Regions from separate parts of the Synechocystis sp. PCC 6714 genome, predicted to be linked through region 1. Evidence: predicted binding sites of a transcription regulator. Region 1 holds the regulator's gene; each other region holds the start of a gene.
What was found. The regulator NtcA, encoded in region 1, controls nitrogen genes in cyanobacteria. The targets are predictions, from matches to a motif close to GTANCNNNNGNTAC.
Positions count from the first base shown of each region.

Region 2: D082_RS04775 (DUF4278 domain-containing protein) is a predicted target of NtcA. The motif match lies at 2,064-2,077, and genes of this name have one in related genera.
Region 3: D082_RS17000 (MSMEG_0569 family flavin-dependent oxidoreductase) is a predicted target of NtcA. The motif match lies at 1,134-1,147, and genes of this name have one in related genera.
Region 4: glnA (type I glutamate--ammonia ligase) is a predicted target of NtcA. The motif match lies at 881-894, and genes of this name have one in related genera.

Region 1 covers NZ_CP007542.1:1,364,196-1,367,394, reverse strand. Annotated here, with positions in the region: gene D082_RS06155 (late competence development ComFB family protein) at 1-297, shown strand, start outside; gene D082_RS06150 (DUF3084 domain-containing protein) at 390-1,865, opposite strand; gene ntcA (global nitrogen regulator NtcA) at 1,875-2,552, opposite strand; gene D082_RS06140 (hypothetical protein) at 2,625-2,873, opposite strand; gene D082_RS06135 (AAA-like domain-containing protein) at 3,096-3,199, opposite strand, start outside.
Region 2 covers NZ_CP007542.1:1,066,350-1,069,548, reverse strand. Annotated here, with positions in the region: gene bchN (ferredoxin:protochlorophyllide reductase (ATP-dependent) subunit N) at 1-1,386, shown strand, start outside; gene D082_RS04775 (DUF4278 domain-containing protein) at 1,525-1,980, opposite strand; gene D082_RS18255 (hypothetical protein) at 2,309-2,479, opposite strand; gene D082_RS04770 (hypothetical protein) at 2,549-2,821, shown strand; gene D082_RS04765 (abortive infection family protein) at 3,020-3,199, shown strand, end outside.
Region 3 covers NZ_CP007544.1:89,799-92,997, forward strand. Annotated here, with positions in the region: gene D082_RS16990 (Nit6803 family nitrilase) at 1-118, opposite strand, end outside; gene D082_RS16995 (MSMEG_0572/Sll0783 family nitrogen starvation response protein) at 271-753, opposite strand; gene D082_RS17000 (MSMEG_0569 family flavin-dependent oxidoreductase) at 1,219-2,469, shown strand; gene D082_RS17005 (LuxR C-terminal-related transcriptional regulator) at 2,442-3,199, opposite strand, start outside.
Region 4 covers NZ_CP007542.1:2,191,442-2,194,640, forward strand. Annotated here, with positions in the region: gene glnA (type I glutamate--ammonia ligase) at 1-797, opposite strand, end outside; gene D082_RS10090 (GNAT family N-acetyltransferase) at 1,007-1,525, shown strand; gene D082_RS10095 (NAD(P)H-dependent glycerol-3-phosphate dehydrogenase) at 1,560-2,519, opposite strand; gene D082_RS10100 (CHAT domain-containing protein) at 2,664-3,199, opposite strand, start outside.

The sequences.
Region 1 (3,199 bases):
TCAGAACCCATCGTTTCGGAAATTGAGGTGAACTATCGAGGGGCGGAAAATACCCTGGGACAAATTCAAGAATTACTCAAGCGTTACCGTCTCTTGGAGCCGGTGAATAAGGAGGTCACCTGGGAAAATTGTTTGCCCTTATTAAGGCAAGCTTTTTTAAAATTGACCACTGCCCAAACTCCGCCTCCTTCCACCATTAATGAACGGCGATCTGTACCATTACCACCTCTGCCTCCCCCCGTCAGAACGCCCTCCATGGACGACCGGCAGATTGATCCCAAAAACACCCTCTGGTAGTCATGGTAGTCAGCCCCCCCAGGCCAGCCAATCCGTTGATGCGGTTGACCGTGGGCATCGTTGGTTAGTGGGTTGATTGGGCAAAGTGGTTATCAGTTTTCAAAAACCACCTGACTTCCCCGCAGGGCAATAATTCTGATTTTGAGAGGTCCCACCACGGAAGTGTTCTCTGCGGCGATCGCCCGCACTTCATTGGGGGGATTATCGGACTGGCGCTGGAGTTGTTCAATGAAGTCGATCAAAGTTTTAATGCGACCATCCTCCACCTGGATAGGACCAAGGATTCCCTCCCGCCGAGCCCGGAATTGGGCCGCCGCCAACAGATAATCAATTCGTTTTTGCACATCAGCTTCGCTAAAATCAGAAGATTCTAGGGAAATAGTAGCAATGGTTTCTGACTCTCGGAAAACTTGACGGTTGGGCACAACATCAAAAAAGACACGAATTTCCCTTTCCTCCTGCACATAGTTGCCCGCCGATAAAACCCGGATCACGTACTCTTGCCCTGGCTGGAGCTGACTTCTGATGTTATCCACCTGGGCTGTGGTTACCCGGACAATGGGCTCATCGGGCACTGGCATATTGGGGGTTTTGACTAGTTGTAGGGCAGTGCGATTAGCTTGGCGTAATAGTTGATCTACTGCTCCACTGATGGCCTCCGTATTTACCACCTTTAGAGCCCCAAAGGCCAATAATTGGCCCCGCAAAATGGCGATTTGTTGCCCCCGCAACTCCTGATAATCTTGGTAGTAACGTTCTAGCTCCTCTACCTCCCTTTGCAAAAAACTCAGCTCCGTTTCTAGCCCCTGCAACTTGTCTTCCCGCACTTGGATATCATTGTCTTTAGCGGCGATCGCCTGGTCGAGTTGATCAATTTTGGCGTCCCGTTGATTAATTTCCGCCTGTAGCTGTTGGCGTTGGGCTTCTAAGGAGGCAAAACGTTGCTCCAATGAGCGCACCTGCTTCTGTTGGCGGGTGAGGACTTGTTCTTGTTGGGCAATGCGTTCCTGGCGCTTCGACAACTCCTGATCCCTCAGTTTGACCTGGCTCTGTAGTTCCGCAGCCTCGGCCAACAGGTTGTCCTTTTGCTCATTTAACTCTGCCCTCTCCGTGGAAAGATTAGCCACTTCTCGACGCAGATTGCGGGACTGCTGGGACACCCGCCGCAATAGTTGCAACGCTTGGTTATAGTTCCGGTCCAACTCCCGACTCCGTTCCTGTACCAACTGCTGTTCTTGGCGCACCGCACTCAGTTCCGACTCAATTTCTTCCTTTGCCCGACTCGCTTCCTCCAATTCTGCCTTGGCCACCCTCAGCTGACCAAGAATGTCGTCCAGTTGAAATACTCCCTCCCGTAGGGACTTGCTGAAAGTGAAGAGAATACCCAAGGTGGAAGCAGAAATTAGAGTGCCAGTGATCACCGTCAGCACCACCGCTGTTTGTCGGGGGCGGAGTTTAAATAAGCGCAGGCGAGCTTTGCCCACCTTACTGCCTAAATGATCCCCCAACGCAGCAATGATACCGCCCAAAATTAGGACAGAAAGAACCAGAATATAAGCACTGGTCATAGGGATGGGCTAGGTAAACTGTTGACTGAGAGCAACGGGATTATGCACAGTAATTTTCTTTTTTGTGATGGAGATCATATTGCCTTCCCGCAAGTCCCCCAACAAGCGGGTCACCGTCACCCTCGTAGAACCAATGGCTTCGGCGATCGCCTGGTGAGACAACTTGAGGTCAATGCGAATGCCGTCTGGAGCCGGTACGCCAAAATCCCGACAGAGGATTAACAAAAAGCTAACTAAACGAGAACCCATATCTCGGTGAGCTAGGGTTTCAATCATCATTTCCGTCTGCAAAATGCGGGAAGAAAGCCCTTGCAACATCAGCAATGACAGGTCAGGATGCTCCTTAAGGGCCTGTTCCACCTGTTCAATAGGAGCAGAAAGTAACTCCACCGGAGTGAACGCCACCGCATGGTAAAAACGGTCGGAACGTTGCCCTGTCACTAAGGATAGTACCCCAAAAACACTGTTCTCCCTCAACAGAGCGACGGTAATTTCCTCACCGGCCTCGTAAACTCGAGATAACTTCACCGCCCCCTTGAGCAAAAAATAAACCCGCTCCGCCGGATCGCCGGGGAAAAAAATTGTTTTACTGCGCTCAAAAGTTTCCACCACCGGGGGCATCAACTCATTGCCTAAGCGTCGGAAAACTGCCGCTAGAGGGCGATCTTGGGTTAGGGACTGGTCCATTGACACTCACGGTAATGGGGGCATCAAGGGAAGTGCAAAACCCCATTCTGTATCGAGATTATACACAATTGACTACATACGCTCCACACTGCCAAAGAAAATTGGCTCCACTCGGATGGCCACAATGGCCGAGGGCCGCACCACCATATACTCACCCTGGACATTTTTAATCGGCACATTGATAAATTCCTGGGAGTCATGTCTGGGCACAACTTCATTGCTGTACCATTTTTGAAAATCCTGAATAGTCATGAAGCGCACCTCCTCCCGATGACCATTGGTCAAAAATAGGTGAATGGCAAATTCATCGGCTTTCTGCATGGTCAAGCTCCCTAATGTTCTCGTCTAAATTATCCCCTATCCCGAGGACGGAACAATGGAAAAACAGCAACGGGGAACGCGGAGCGGAGTGATCATTACAAAATAGCCTGATGCCTTCTTAAATACCCGGGCCTGTTCAGGGACAAAGGCCTTTGGAATAGGACAGAAATAGTACCATTTCACCTTGCCAATTCCAGATAAGCAGTGGACTGAAGCCAATAGTTACCAGTCACCATGGCAGAATTCAGGGGAATATGATTGGTCTGGCTGACTTTCCGTGGCTAAGTAGTCTTTTAACCAGTTACAGCCCTGTTCCACCAGTTGTC
Region 2 (3,199 bases), 300 kb from region 1:
TCCGCCCTTAACTTTGACTGTGAAACTGGCAATTATCACACCTTTTGCCCCATCAGTTGCGTATCTTGGCTCTACCAAAAAATTGAAGATAGTTTTTTCTTGGTTATTGGCACCAAAACCTGTGGTTATTTTCTGCAAAATGCCATGGGGGTAATGATTTTTGCGGAACCCCGCTACGCCATGGCGGAATTAGAAGAAGGGGATATTTCTGCCCAGCTAAAGGACTATGAAGAACTGAAACGACTTTGCTTACAAATTAAACGAGATCGTAACCCCAGTGTAATTGTCTGGATTGGCACTTGCACCACCGAAATCATCAAAATGGACCTTGAAGGCTTAGCGCCCCAACTGGAAGCAGAAATTGGCATTCCCATTGTTACCGCCCGAGCCAATGGCTTAGATTATGCCTTTACCCAAGGGGAAGATACGGTGCTAGCTTCCATGGCCCATAAATGCCCCACCTCAGCCCAGGTGCAAGGGGAAGACAAGGAAGAACGCAATGCCATTCAGAAATTATTAACCTTTGGCCGCAAGGTTGATACGGAAAAAGTTGAATCGGAATATGTGGATCATCAACCATTAGTTTTATTTGGTTCCCTGCCAGATCCAGTGGTAACTAATTTAACTTTAGAGCTCAAGAAACAGGGAGTTAAAGTATCCGGTTGGTTGCCTGCAAAACGCTATACTGAACTGCCAGTAATTGACGAAGGTTATTATGTATCTGGGGTTAACCCTTTCCTAAGCCGTACCGCCACCACTTTAATGCGTCGCCGTAAATGTAAATTAATTGGTGCACCATTTCCCATTGGTCCCGATGGTACCAGGGCTTGGATTGAAAAAATTTGTTCTGTCTTGGGTATTGAACCCCAGGGATTAGCAGAACGGGAAGCCCAAATTTGGGAAAGTTTGGAGGACTATATTAAGTTAATTCGGGGTAAATCAGTATTTTTCATGGGGGACAATTTACTGGAAGTTTCCCTAGCCCGTTTTCTAATTCGTTGTGGTATGACTTGTCCTGAAATTGGCATTCCCTATATGGATAAACGTTATCAAGCGGCGGAATTAGCTTTGCTGGAAAAAACCTGTGCTGACATGGGGGTTCCCTTACCAAATATTGTTGAAAAGCCGGATAATTACAATCAAATTCAACGGATTAAAGCCCTACAACCGGATTTGGTCATCACTGGCATGGCCCACGCTAATCCTTTGGAAGCCCAGGGTATTAATACTAAATGGTCAGTGGAGTTTACCTTTGCCCAAATCCATGGTTTTACCAATGCTCGGGATATTTTGGAATTAGCCACCCGTCCTCTGCGTCGTAACTCCCAATTAGGGGAATTAGGTTGGGATAAGTTAATTAGCAAGGATGTCCCTGTACAGGTTTAACGGACTTAACTATTAATCGCACTGAGCACACCTCCCAAGCCATTATCAATAGGGAGGTAAGCATCTTCCACTCCCCCGAAATTGTCAGAGTGTTTGGGGGAGAATTTGACCAGCAGCATTTAATCATTAATAATTCGGTCAATCTTGGTCTTCTGCTTTGGTTTTTATATTAATGCCTCGATATTTAATTACCTTGCCCTTGGGATCATTATCGCTTCGGGTGTACGCTCCAGAGGATTCGTAATCAATGCCTCGGTAGCACTTCGTAACTTTCTTGGTTTCTTCTATGGAAACAGCTGATTTTGGAGATTCATAGGTAACTCCACGGTAATGAAGTGTGGCATCTTTATCTTCGTTAGTTTGAGCAACTTGAAAATTATTTTTATTGTCAAATTTTTGCCACAATGGCCCAGCTAAAACAACTATTAAGATTAGCAAAACAACTTGTATTTCCCACGGGGCCAATAGTAAGCTCACCAGTAGATTAACAATGGCAAAAACCACTGCTAGATGGGCAATGTCGTGCTGAGAACCCCAGGCCTTATAGCCCACCATTAAACCAATGGTGAGGGGGAGCAAAAATGTAAATTCCATAGTTTTAGTGGTTTAACTTTGCCGTTTTCTATGCTTGCGATTTGCTTCTTTCTATATTTTGCCCATCCTCATTTGCCAGTTATGTATTTTGCAATACTTTTTCCTGTAGTGGTGACAGACTCCTACTTACCCAAATTTAAACCTTTTACCTGGAGAAGTTCATCGGGTTGGGGAAATTTTAGCTGTATTTGAAGCAACGATCGCCTCTGGATGGAGAGTGGTTAAAGCTCCCATGGCACTGGGATAGGTTACAGCCTGACGACGGGGCACATCCCACACCACCGATCACCACTTGAAATATTTCCTTGATCCTATTCTGTCAGGGCGATTATACGTTCCGCGCGGTCCGGCTGTCGGGATAGGCCAGGGCAATGGTGCTCTTCACCAAATATTGGGCGGAGTTAAATAGTGATTTAGGAATGGCGGCCTCTGGATGCCGCAGTGTCGGCAAAGTCCCCGCTGAAGTATTCCCCAAACCCAGCAAAATGGCGATCGCCATGATTTCACGTATTACATGGAAATTTTCCTGCGATTACCCTATTTGAACAGGTTAAATGTCCTTAAACCAATGTTGGCAGCGATTCTAAGGAAATATGCTTACGTTCTGGCAACTATGCTAGGCTTTAAAGTAGGTGTTCAGTATAATTCTATGACTGCCTTAGCTCAAGAAATTCTTAATAACTTTGACAAGTTACCCAATATAGAACAAAGAAAGATAGCATTGGAAATCTTCAGGCGAATAGCTCATTTTGATTCTCTACCCTTGACAGACGAAGATTTAAGCTTAAATGCTGAGGAGTTATTCTTGGCCTTAGACCAGCAAGAATCAGATTATGACTAGTCCTATTCAAAGAATCATAAACCAATACCTGTTTCACTGGCGATCGCCATAATTTCAAGCATTACATAAAGTTTTTCTGCAATCACTCAATTTGAAACATCACATGGAAAGTTTTTGTATAATCAATAGAGATAAAATGTTACGTGGTTAATGGTTAAGGCTGTTGTTTGGGGTTATCTATAGACTTTTGGTGTTAACTTGACTGTTGTTGGACAACTTGGGTTAGCACATTTTAGAATTCAGCTTTTGGAAACGATGACAATACTTTTGGGAAAATTAGACAAAGTACGACAACTACAAGATATATTAATTGCTCGCGCCACAGATAGTAATGCCAGTGAGGAAAAGTACAGTGAACTCCGTTTAAAATTATTAAGA
Region 3 (3,199 bases), on a different replicon from region 1:
CTTCTTTTGCGGCATTAGCCATCGCATCCAGAACTTTTTCCATAGTTCCTTGTTGACTAAAAAGAACAGGACTAATCTGTGCCGCTGCCGCCCGAATATTTTTTGTATAATTCAGCATGATTTTTCCCAGCACAACGACTGGAATAGTTTCAGAAATAAAAAATGATTTGAAAACAAGTGATTGATATGTCAGACCTAAAAAATCAAAAACAAAATTTTCAAATCATCCCTCCCATCAATAATTGACCAAACATTTAATCAAGTAGGTTTTTACATTGTCCAAGTATCAAGAATAAACGCACCATCCTTACGGTGCATCAAGATTAAATCCATCACGTCTAGGGGATTGATCGGACGAATACCGGGGATTAGAGAAGGCTCGCCATGGCCATAAAGTGCTTGCAGTGCAAAGCGACAAGCATAAACCTTACCACCTGTTTCCATGATTTTTACAATACGTTCATTCATCGTCAGGTGACCCGGAAAACCTTCATCCCCAAGCTTAGGAAAACCCCTTTGTACACCGAGGGTAACACCGGGACCATAGAGCAAAACAGACGTTTCAAAGCCTTTTTTGATTAAGCGGCTAGCTTGCATTAAATTTACTAAGCCAATGGAGCCTTCAAACGCCACTGTATGAAAAGTAATGAGTGCTTTTTCACCGGGTTCAGCTTGGACATCAGGAAAAACTTTTTCCTCGTAATCTACTAAGAAATCACCTGTTTGGTGAGCTGGCTTAGTTACCTCTGGCATGGTTGTAGTTCCTTAAATTCAAATTCTGATTTGACTTGAGATTAGTCACGTATCAATGTAGAAGCGAAGTTTCCTTATTCTTGTATCATTTGTCACAAAAGATTAGTTTTAATTGAAAGTCATAGGTTTAACCATTCTTGATTTTTTATATGAAGATGATCTTTTTCTAATAATCCTAGCCAGAAAAAATGCTTCTTATCTAGATACAGTAAGAGTTTTAAGACTTAGAATCTTCCTGGAAATGGGTTTGTGTTCAGTATGTCTGCCCAAGATTTAGATGATTAGACACCTATCTAAATCAACAGGTCTGTCTCTGTAAAGCCTATAAATGCAAGACTATTTCGATGTTTCCTGTTAATAGAATTAGAAATCATTAGTTTGTAGCCAAATATACAAGTGGTAAAAATTTCCAGGCTTACAGTTGATGATTATCAAGAAAGATAGAGTTCAATGCAGGTAGATAATATGAAAAAAAATCACTATTCCGTCATTATTGTTGGTGGAGGACAGGCGGGCTTAGCGATTAGTTATCTCCTAAAACAAGAAAGTATTGACCACATTATTTTCGAGAAAAATCAAATTGGCTATGCTTGGCGTAATCAACGTTGGGATTCTTTTTGTTTAGTTACGCCCAATTGGCAATGTCGGTTACCCGGTTTTCCCTATGCAGGGGGTGATGATCAGGGTTTTATGGTGAAGGACGAAATTGTCCAATATCTTGAGGATTATGCGGCATCTTTCCGAGCTCCTATCCTTGAGGGGGTAGGGGTTTCTAAGCTTAGTCAACGGGCTGATGCTTTTGAGGTGATTACCAGCCAAGGAACTTACACCGCCGATCAAGTGGTGGTTGCCACTGGGGGCTACCATACACCAAAAATTGCGGCGATCGCCAAAAAACTACCTCCCCATATTGTCCAGTTACATTCGGTAGACTACAAAAATCCAGAAACCTTGCCAGATAACGTTTTATTAATTGGCACAGGTCAATCGGGCTGTCAAATTGCTGAAGACTTACACTTAGCGGGCAAAACCGTCCACCTTGCCACCGGCAGCGCACCCCGTTCACCCCGCCGCTACCGAGGGAGAGATGTGGTCGAGTGGTTAGAGTTGATGGGCTATTATGATCTACCCATTGATGAGCATCCCCAAAAGGAAATGGTACGCCACAAAACAAACCACTATTTAACAGGTCGTGATGGTGGCAGAGAAATTGATCTGCGTCAATTCGCCCTTGAGGGTATGCATCTCTACGGACGGCTCAAGGATATTGATGTAAATCAAATTCTATTTGCCGATAATCTCAAGGAAAATCTCGATCAAGCAGACGCAACAGCCGCCAGAATTAAACAAAATATTGATGAATATATTGCCAAAAATCAGCTTGATGCTCCCATCGAAGCACCCTATCAGCCCGTTTGGGAACCAACTTCCACACCCCTTGCCCTAAATATCGATGAAATTGAGGCGGTTGTTTGGTCCACTGGTTTTAATTTTAATTATGCTTGGGTCGATGTTCCCGTATTTAATTCGATGGGGGAACCGCTACATGATCGGGGCGTGACTAATGTGGCAGGGCTATATTTCTTGGGTTTACCTTGGTTATATACCTGGGGTTCTGGGCGATTCTCAGGGGTTGCCCGTGATGCGGAATATTTAGCGGAGAAAATTAGAGAAACACTGCCCGCCGGTCAAATAAATCCTTGTACGGTGGCTTGATAAATGGCTTGGTAGCGATTTTTGGCGTTGAGTTTATGGAGGGTGCCATTAAGATGAAACTTAACGGTACTCTCGCTGATGTGAAGTTCCTCGGCGATATCGCGATCGCGTAAACCTTGGGCTAATAAGCTGATGATTTCCTTTTCCCGTTCCGAGAGGAGATGTTTGTTAAGCTCGATGTTTTGGAACCCGTCATAGGGGAGTTGCAGCGAAATTTGCAGGATAGATTTATTTGCACTACTTTGACTCCTAAATTCACCGCCAATATGGTGGGCTAAAAATTCTATTTCTTTAAAAGGCGATCGCCCATCTGTGTTGAATACTTCTGGTAAGGATGTTTCGACAATGGCTTCGATGGTGACCGAAATCTCGGCATAGATAAGACGGCAATAATTACAGGAGAGTTGATTAAAAATTTCTGTGGTTCTGATCAATAGATATGCAAGGGTGGGAGAGAGTTTTTTTTCTGTGCCGATCAGGGTGAGCTTTGTCCGAGATAACAGCCTGGCCAAAACGTCCGGTAAAGGAATTTGATCGCCTAAAAATTGGGTTGTATTAATCGTATTTGTTTCGTTCTGGAGTTGTCGGACGGCATCAATGGCGATCGCCACTGCCATACAGAGAACTTGTAAAACTTCCAGAAATTCTGCGACAAAGGGAGCATCACTAAAGACAGCCAAGACACCAATCACACGGTCATGGCCTACCAATGGATAACCGGCGAAACCAC
Region 4 (3,199 bases), 830 kb from region 1:
TCATTGAAGATGGGCTTGGGCATAAAGGTAACGGTCTTGCCGTACTTTTTCGCCACGTTTTTGATCACATATTTATAGATCATCAAGTTGTCAGCGGAATTAACCAACTTGTCGAACTTGATGCCCAACTCGTTTTGACCACCGGAAGCCACTTCGTGGTGATGCTTTTCGATGGGGACGCCGAAGGCCGCCATGGTCAACAACATTTCGGTGCGGATGTCCTGGGCGGTGTCGGTGGGAGCAACGGGAAAATAACCTTGTTTGTAGCCGGGTTTGTAGCCGAGGTTGCCCCCTTCTTCTTCTCGACCGGTGTTCCAACGGCCTTCAACGCTGTCGGCAAAGTAGTAGCTGGAGTTTTCTGTTTGCCCAAAGCGAATGTCATCGAAGAGAAAAAATTCTGCTTCGGGGCCAAAATAGACGGTGTCGGCAATGCCGGTACTGCGGAGATATTCAGCGGCTTTAGCGGCAATGGTGCGGGGGTCCCGGTTATACCATTCCCCGGTGCGGGGCTCCTTGATGCTACAAATCATAGTCAAGGTAGGTTCTTTACAGAAGGGATCGATGGTGGCGGTGTTTGGGTCGGGCACCATGCACATGTCGGATTCGTTAATGGCTTTCCACCCCCGGATACTGGAGCCATCAAAGGGGATACCTTCGACGAAGGAGTTTTCGTCTAGTTGATCGTAGTAGAAGGAGCAGTGCTGCCAGATCCCCGGCGTGTCAATAAATTTCAGGTCGATGATCTTAATTTTTTCGTCTTGGATCCACTTGAGGACTTCCTGGGGGGTTTTAGCCATTTTTTCTCCTTAGTGCAGTCAGATAGATTACGATTTTGCGCTGCGTCGACTATCCATCCTAAAGAGTCAAGTAGTTAGAAAATGTATTTTTAGCTACCAATTTTTTCGGTGTCACTTTGGCGATCGCCGAGAAATGGAGGAAACAATGGCAAATCCCATTAACATTTAGATCAGTGACCATATCAAACCCGCAAGCACTTAATATTGCTGTGATCCCATCTGACCTTTTCCTCCGGGATGCCATCATTACGGATTTAGATTCCATTGTTGCTATCTATAATGCCAACATTCCCCAAAATGTAGCCACCGGAGACACCGATGCGATCACGGTGGAGAGTCGTCGTCAGTGGTTTGCGGATCATAGCCCGGACACCTATCCCCTCTGGGTTTTGGCCACTGAGAAAAAACAAATCTTGGGTTGGTTGGGCTTTCAAAGGTTTTATGGTCGTCCGGCCTACCACCGCACTGCGGAGTTAAGCATCTATATTGATCCCCAATGGCATCACCGTGGCCTAGGGCAGTATTTACTAAAAATGGCGATCGCCAAGGCGCCCCAATTGGGCTTAAAAACCTTACTGGGATATATTTTTGCCCATAATCAACCCAGCGTTCGTTTGTTCCAACACCATGGCTTTGAACAATGGGGCTTATTACCAAAGGTAGCGGAGTTGGGAGGACAGGAAAGGGATTTGCTAATTCTCGGCCTACGGTTGACAGAATCAGAATGATAGCTTTTTTATTTGGATTTAGATAAAGAAGTATTTAAAGATCAAAATCTTCAAATTCCGCTTTCAATTCCCTTTCCATCAAAGCTTCCACCGCCTGGGGAGGGGTGATTTTACCGTGGAGTAAACGGTAGACTTGCCTAGTGATGGGCACAGCAATTTTTTCCCGATTGGCAATTTTGATTAGTACGTTAGTGGTGTTTACCCCTTCGGCGGTACCTCCCAAATTAAGCAAAATTTCCTCCAAGGATTGACCTTTGGATAAGCCGTAGCCCACCCGGTAGTTACGGCTGAGCATACTAGAACAGGTGGCCAAAAGGTCTCCTAACCCCGCCAGTCCCCAAAAGGTGTCCGGTTGAGCACCAAAATGTAGCCCCACCCTAGTGATTTCCGGCAGTGCCCTAGTGATCAGGGCGGATTTGGCATTGGTCCCCAGCCCTAGCCCCTCACACACTCCAACGGCGATCGCCATAACATTTTTTAAGGTGCCCCCCAACTCCGTGCCTAGGGGATCATTGTTGGTGTAGACCCGGAAGTTCTCCGACGCAAAAATTGTCTGTATTTCCTCCGCCGCCTGCTGGTTACTGCTGGCCACTACCGTTGCCGCCGGCAAACCCTGATCAATTTCCTTGGATAGATTGGGCCCCGACAGAACGGCGATCGGCTGGGAGGGGAGAGATTGTTGCCAAATTTGGGAAGGGGTCATCATAGTCTGGGGATCTAAACCTTTGGTAGCGGTGACCAAAATGATCCGCCGTTGGAGGTCCATGGCTTGTAACCGAGCCGCCACCGATGGCACCCCCTTAATGGAAACCGCAGAGACAATTACATCCGCCCCAGCCACCATCGATTCCAAGCTTTGTTGGGGATCCCTACCGCGAGACCACACTTGGGTGGAGATACCATTGCTATCTAGCAGATAGGTAAGACTAGAGCCCCAGGCCCCAGCCCCTAGAACGGTGACATGGAGAGGAGCATTAGTATTGACAAAGGACATGGTAGTTTTTGGTAATTCGTCTTCGCTTCCATTATGGCCATGGATTGGTACTCCCATTGCCCCTGTTTGTAATTTAGTAAATATGCTTCAAACCCCAAGGAAGTTCATGAAGCGTCTCCGTTGATCTATGATCTATGGGCCTCTCTACCAAGGGCTACCCACCAGGGTGAAACTACTCCAGAAATAGGGGTGGCTCAAATCGTCCGTTACTAAGCGTTGCCGAATATCCGGCGGTAAGTTCGCCAAGGAAATGGTGGTACCATCCCCAAGGACTAGATTGCCGTCGACCACCTTGATCTTCTTCTGGAGCAGACTGAGTTGAGCCTGCTGTAAGGCTTTAGCCTTAATTGGGGCGTGTTGTAGTCGGTCATATAAACTGGTCATCAAAGCAAAAGTCCCCTCATCGCTGACATACCACAGACTACCGATCGCCGTTTTAACTCCGGTTTTTACCGCCAGACCAGCAAAGCCCAATTCTGCATCGAAGTCCCCAACCGCGGTGCGACAGGCCGATAGAACCATCAAGTCAATAGGTTTATTTAAACCAACGTTGGCAAATTGGTCTAAATCTAAGGATCTGTCACTAAAAACGATAAAGGAATTGTTACGATTGCCGGGCAAAAATTCCCCATGGGTGGCTAGGTGTACCAGTCGATATTCCTGGGTAGCAAGGGACTGCA